One region of the Actinoallomurus sp. NPDC052274 genome, then DNA from elsewhere that is predicted to be linked to it. Evidence: predicted binding sites of a transcription regulator. Region 1 holds the regulator's gene; the other holds the start of a gene.
What was found. The regulator LexA, encoded in region 1, represses DNA repair genes until DNA is damaged. The targets are predictions, from matches to a motif close to TCGAACANNTGTTCGA.
Positions count from the first base shown of each region.

Region 2: uvrA (excinuclease ABC subunit UvrA) is a predicted target of LexA. The motif match lies at 1,798-1,813, and genes of this name have one in related genera.

Region 1 is NZ_JBFAUT010000028.1:21,186-24,594, forward strand. Features, by position in the region: gene AB0K82_RS23600 (vitamin B12-dependent ribonucleotide reductase) at 1-430, opposite strand, end outside; gene nrdR (transcriptional regulator NrdR) at 503-967, opposite strand; gene lexA (transcriptional repressor LexA) at 1,620-2,324, shown strand; gene leuS (leucine--tRNA ligase) at 2,478-3,409, opposite strand, start outside.
Region 2 is NZ_JBFAUT010000034.1:16,372-19,780, forward strand. Features, by position in the region: gene AB0K82_RS26370 (MBL fold metallo-hydrolase) at 86-739, opposite strand; gene AB0K82_RS26375 (MBL fold metallo-hydrolase) at 868-1,686, shown strand; gene uvrA (excinuclease ABC subunit UvrA) at 1,927-3,409, shown strand, end outside.

The sequences.
Region 1 (3,409 bases):
TGAACCAGACCGGCGAGTTGAAGCTGAAGACCTGGTTGACCAGGGCGTGCTTCAGCTCGTGGTCGAAGATCTCGGCATCCTCCTCGGACGCGAAGTAGCCGTTCTTGACGCCGGTCTCGGTGTACACCCCGACGACCCGGTCGACCAGCTGCTTGAGGCTCGACTCGCGCTGCGGCGTGCCGACCGCGCCGCGGAAGTACTTCGAGGTGACGATGTTGACCGCGTTTACGGACCAGGTGTCGGGGAACTCGACGCCCTTCTGCTCGAAGTTCACCGACCCGTCGCGCCAGTTGGTCATGACGACGTCCCGGCGCTCCCACCGGACGTCGTCGTACGGGTGGACGCCCGGCCGCGTGAAGACGCGCTCCATCTTCAGGCCCCTGCGACCCGCCTTGCCCCGTCGGGCTGAGCCGCTCACCGTCTCCGTCATGACATCCCCCTTCTCGGGCACACCAGGCCCACCTCCAGGATTACCCGTACAGCCCGCGGTCCGGGCGCCGCCCTAGGAACGGGCGTCGCCGCCGGACGCCACGCGCAGCGATTCGATTTCCTTGGCGAAGTCGTCGAGCGTCTCGAACCCCCGGTAGACGGAGGCGAATCGCAGGTACGCGACCTCGTCGAGTTCACGGAGCGGGCCGAGGATCGCCAGCCCGATCTGGTGCGAGGGAATCTCGGCGTTCCCGGTCGCCCGGATCGCCTCCTCGACCCGCTGGCCGAGCATGGCCAGGGCGTCCTCGTTGACGGGACGGCCCTGACACGCCCGGCGCACTCCGGCGATGATCTTGTCCCGGGAGAACGGCTCGGTCACGCCACTGCGCTTGGCGACCATCATGAGCACCGTCTCCTGGGTGGTGAAGCGGCGGCCGCACTCGGGGCACGAACGCCGGCGCCGGATGGCGGCCCCGTCGTCGGCCGTGCGGCTGTCGATGACCCTGCTGTCGGTGTGTCGGCAGAACGGGCAGTGCATGGCTCCGGACTCCTCCCCCTGACAGCGGGTCACGCGCGAACTGCGCGAACCTCACCTCGTAACCACAACCTATGGTGAACTACATCCATGTAACTACTAGATGTTGGGGTCCAACCGTAGAGCCCGGCCGAGTGCATCGCAACCCGCGTGGGGCACCCGGCGAGAAGACGCCGCTCACATGGCGATCCGCCGCCCTCGTCGGCGTGTCGGGCCTTCCCCCGGGGGCGACGATCGGCCGCTTCGACCTCGTACATCCTGGATCACCTGCGGAAACGCAGCCGACGCCCGTCACGGTGAGGTCGATCACATCCCGGCCGGCGGCCGCGCGGGCGCGGGCGTCGCGCCCCCCCAAGACTGCCACGGGCGCACCGGCGCCGCGTCGGCGGGCACCCCCTTCGCGCCGGCCGCGCGAGAGCGCCGATCACGACGAGGCGGCAAGGCGTCGCCGCCAATGGCGCCCTCCTTCCCCGAACCCGGTCCGGGAATTACCCTCGAACGTATGTGCGAACCAAACGCGACATACCCCGGACCGCAAAATTCGACATTTTTCGAACACCTGTTTGATCATTTCCCGCAGAAGCGATAACGTCCCACTACGGGACCGAAATACCGGCGGCGACGCGTCACCGGGAAGACAGCCATCGGAGACACCATGAGCAAGGTTCGGGAAATGCCCGACGGCCCGGGCGACGAGAGCGGCCTGACCGTCCGGCAGCGCAAGGTGCTGGAAGTGATCAGGGACTCGGTGCAGCGGCGCGGTTATCCGCCGTCGATGCGGGAGATCGGCGAGGCCGTCGGCCTGACCAGTACCTCCAGCGTGTCCCACCAGCTCCGGACCCTGCAGCGCAAGGGTTTCCTGCTGCGCGACCCCAACCGGCCGCGCGCGGTCGTCGTCCGCATGCCAGGATCCCCGGCCATCGCCGCCGAGGCCGACGGCGAGTCGTACGAGGTCGCCAACGGCCAGGAGGCTCCCACGCGGCCGGCGCCCGCCTACGTCCCACTCGTCGGGCGCATCGCGGCGGGTGGCCCCATCCTCGCCGAGGAGGCCGTGGAGGACGTCTTCGCGCTGCCGCGGCAGCTCGTCGGCGAAGGCACCCACTTCCTGCTCAACGTCACCGGTGACTCGATGATCGAGGCGGCCATCGCCGACGGCGACTGGGTCGTCGTGCGTCAGCAGCCCGTCGCGGAGAACGGCGACATCGTGGCGGCGATGATCGACGGAGAGGCCACCGTCAAGACGCTCAAGCGCCGCGACGACAAGGTCTGGCTGATGCCGCACAACCCGGCGTACGACCCGATTCCCGGCGACGACGCGACCATTCTCGGGCGCGTGGTGGCGGTCCTGCGGAAGATGTGATCCCGCCCGGGATCCCCGGCGGCGACGCGGCCGTTCCGGGGCGCACGGTGACGGTCCCGCGGAATACGTGATCAGCCCCGGTTCGGTGCCACGGCACCGAACCGGGGCTAGTGCGTGTCCGACGAATCCCTGGCGGACACGCACCGGCGCCGATCAGGCGGGCACGATGTTCACGATCTTCGGAGCGCGCACGACGACCTTGCGGACGCCCCGGTCGCCCAGGGCCGCCCTGACCTTCTCCGACTCCAGCGCCAGGCGCTCCAGGTCGCCCTCGGCGATGTCCGGGGACACCTCCAGGCGGTCGCGGACCTTGCCCGCCACCTGGACCACGCAGGTCACCGACTCCTGCACCAGCAGCGCGGGCTCGGCCGCCGGCCAGCCGGCCTTGACCACCGGAGCCGTACGGCCCAGCCGCTCCCACATCTCCTCGGCGGTGTACGGCGCGACCAGCGACAGCATGACCGCCAGGGTCTCGGCGGCCTCCCGGACCGCCGGGTCGCCGGCGCCCGCCCCCGTGTCGATGGCCTTGCGCGCCGCGGAGGTCAGCTCCATCATCCGGGCGATCGCCACGTTGTAGCGGTGCGCCTCGACCAGCCGGGTGACCTCGTCGATCGTCCGATGCGTCACCTTGCGCAGCTCGACGTCGCCGGTCGCCGGGTCGGCGCCCGGCGCGGACGTCACCTCGGCGGCCACGCGGAAGACCCGCGCCAGGAACTTCACCGACCCCGACGGCGACACGTCCGCCCAGTCGATGTCGTCCTCCGGCGGACCGGAGAACAGCATCGTCAGCCGTACGGCGTCGACGCCGTACGCGGCGATCTGCTCGCCCAGGTCGACCAGGTTGCCGGTCGTCTTGGACATCGCGGAGCCGTTCAGGATGACCTGACCCTGGTTGACCAGCCGTTTGAAGGGCTCGGTGAAGTCGACCAGGCCCATGTCGTACAGCACCTTGGTGAAGAACCGCGCGTACAGCAGGTGCAGGATGGCGTGCTCGACACCACCGGTGTACTGGTCGGCCGGCATCCACCGGCGCACCTTCTCGGCGTCGAACGGGCCGTCCTCGTACCCCGGCGAGCAGTACCGCA
Region 2 (3,409 bases), on a different contig from region 1:
GTCGAACACGCCGATCCGCAGAGGTCGGCGGGATGTATCGGGGAAACGTCTCAGGAACGGTGATCGTGGCGCAATGTGATCGGGATCACCATCCCCGCGCGCGCCACTCCGGGAGGTGCGGGCGTTCGCGGCCGAGGGTGGTGTCCTTGCCGTGGCCGGGGTAGACCCACGTCTCGTCCGGGAGCGCGCCGAACACGCGCTTCTCCAGATCGTCCATGAGGCGGTTGAAGAGCGTCGCGTCTCCCCAGGTGTTCCCCGGCCCGCCGGGGAACAGGCTGTCGCCGGTGAACAGATGCGGCGTGTCGCCGTCGTCGTACAGCAGCGCGATCGATCCGGGCGTGTGCCCGCGCAGGTGGATCACGGACAGGGTGTGCTGCCCGACCCGGACGGTCTCTCCGTGCCGGACCGGCTCGGTCACCGGCAACGGCAGGGCCTCGGCGTCGTCGGGGTGGGCCACGACCGACGGGTGGGTCGCGTCGACGACCGCGCCGAGCGCGCCCCAGTGGTCCTGGTGCCGATGGGTGGTGACGACCCGGGAGAGCGGGGCGTCACCGAGGAGCTCGAGCAGGCGCTCCGGCTCGCTGGCGGCGTCGATCAGTACCTGTTCACCGGTGGCCGTGCAGCGCAGGAGGTAGGCGTTGTTGTCGAAGGGCCCGACCGCCAGCTTGGTGACGGTCAGACCGGGCAGCTCGCGTACGTCGGGCGGGCCACCGACCTCGACGTTGCCTGTGTAGGACACGCACTCTCCTCCCATCGGCGCTCGGGCGCACCGCACCTGCCTGCCATCCTTTCACTCCCACCACGCGCCGCGCGCTCGGCGGACCCGGAAGACGGCCTGCGGGTGCGCCCGGAAGTAGGATCCCGATCATGGAGGACGACCTGCCGATCTGTCGCACCTGCGGGGTGCAGTACGCCGCTCCCCGACCGGACTGCCCGATCTGCGAGGACGAGCGGCAGTACGTCGGGTGGGACGGCCAGCGGTGGACGACCCTCGCCGAGCTCCGCGCCGCCGGGCACCGCGGCAGGGTCGCCGAGGAGGGGCCCGGCATCGTCGGGATCGGCGCCGAGCCGCCGACCTCGATCGGTCAGCGCGCCCTGCTCGTGCGGACGCCGTCGGGCAACGTCCTCTGGGACATGATCACCTATCTCGACGAGGACCTTCTCTCACAGGTCGCCGCGCTCGGCGGCGTCGACGCCATCGCGATCAGCCACCCGCATTTCTACGGCTCGATGATCGAATGGGCGCACGCGTTCGACGCGCCCGTCTATATCCATGCCGCCGACCGGGACTGGGTGGCCCGGCCGGACGACTCGATCGTCTTCTGGGAGGGCGAGACCCGGGAGATCGGCGACGGGCTGACGCTGGTCAACGCGGGCGTGCACTTCGCGGGCGGCCAGGTGCTGCACTGGCGCGACGGCGAGGACGGCGGGGGAGCGCTGCTCACCGGCGACATCTTCACCGTCGTTCCCGACCGCCGGTACGTGAGTTTCATGTACAGCTACCCCAATCTGATCCCCGAGCGCCCTCGGATCATCCGCCGCGCGCTGCGCCGGATGGAGCCGTTCGCGTTCGAGCGCGTGTACGGCGGCTGGTGGGGGCGGGTCGTCGCCGCCGACGGCGCCGCCGCCGTACGGCGGTCGGCCGCGCGCTACCTCGAGCACGCCCTCGACGACGGGCACGAGTAAAGCCGCCGGTCCGGGTAAAGCCGCCGGTCCGGGTAAAGCCGCCGGTCCGGGTAAAGCCGCCGGTCCGAGTAAAACCACAGGGGCCTCAGGCGTTTCGGTGGCGATCTCTCTTCGAACACGTGTACGGTTTCGGTGCGACGAGGGACCGCCGTGCGAGGGCTTTCGGAAGAAAACCGGCCTGTCCGCTCGTTAGCCTGAAGCTGACTGCCTCCACCAGGCTCTAGGGGATAGCGATACGCCGTGGCTGACCGTCTCATCGTGCGCGGAGCGCGTGAACACAACCTCAAAGACGTCTCACTCGATCTTCCGCGCGACGCGCTGATCGTGTTCACCGGCATGTCCGGCTCCGGTAAGTCGAGCCTCGCGTTCGACACGATCTTCGCGGAGGGCCAGCGCCGCTACGTCGAGTCCCTCTCGGCGTACGCGCGTCAGTTCCTCGGCCAGATGGACAAGCCCGACGTCGACTTCATCGAGGGCCTGTCCCCGGCCGTGTCGATCGACCAGAAGTCGACCTCGAAGAACCCGCGCTCCACGGTCGGCACCATCACCGAGGTCTACGACTACCTCCGGCTGCTCTGGGCCCGCATCGGCCACCCGCACTGCCCGGTCTGCGGCCGCACGATCTCCAAGCAGACCCCGCAGCAGATCGTCGACCGGGTCATGGAGTTCGACGAGGGCGCCCGGTTCCAGGTGCTCGCCCCGGTGATCCGCGGCCGCAAGGGCGAATACCTCGAGCTGTTCCGCGAGATGCAGACCAAGGGCTTCTCCCGCGCCCGCGTCGACGGCCGGCTCGTTCGCCTCGACGAGGCGCCGAAGCTGAAGAAGTACGAGAAGCACGACATCGAGGTCGTCGTCGACCGGCTGAGCGTCAAGGAGAGCGCCCGCCGCCGGCTCGCCGACTCGATCGAGACGGCGCTCGGCCTCTCCGGGGGCACGGTCATCCTCGACTTCGTCGACCTCCCCGAGGACGACGAGCAGCGCGAGCGGATGTTCTCCGAGCACCTCTACTGCCCGTACGACGACCTGTCGTTCGACGAGCTCGAGCCGCGGTCGTTCTCGTTCAACTCCCCGTACGGCGCCTGTCCCGACTGCACCGGCCTGGGCACCCGCATGGAGGTCGACCCGGAGCTGCTCGTCCCCGACCCGGAGAAGACCCTCGGCGAGGGCGCGATCTCCCCCTGGTCGAACGGCCACATCAGCGACTACTTCCTGCGGCTGCTCGGCGCGCTCGGCGACGCGATGGGCTTCGACCTGGACACGGCCTGGGAGCGGCTCCCCGCCAAGGCCCGCAAGGCGATCCTGCAGGGTCACGACACCCAGGTGCACGTGAGCTACCGCAACCGGTACGGCCGGCAGCGGTCGTACTACACGACGTACGAGGGCGTGATCCCCTACGTCCAGCGGCGGCACTCGGAGGCGGAGAGCGACTCCAGCCGGGAGCGGTTCGAGGGGTACATGCGGGAGATCCCCTGCCCGTCGTGCGAGGGGAAGCGGCTCAAGCCCGTCGTGCTGGCCGTCACGGTCAACGACCGGTCGATCGCCGACGTCGCCGCCATGCCGATCGGGGAGTGCGCGAAGTTCCTGCTCAACATGGAGCTGAGCGAGCGGGAGAAGCACATCGCCGAGGCGGTGCTCAAGGAGATCAACGCCCGGCTCGGCTTCCTCCTCGACGTCGGCCTCGACTACCTCAGCCTCGACCGCGCGTCGGCCACCCTGGCCGGCG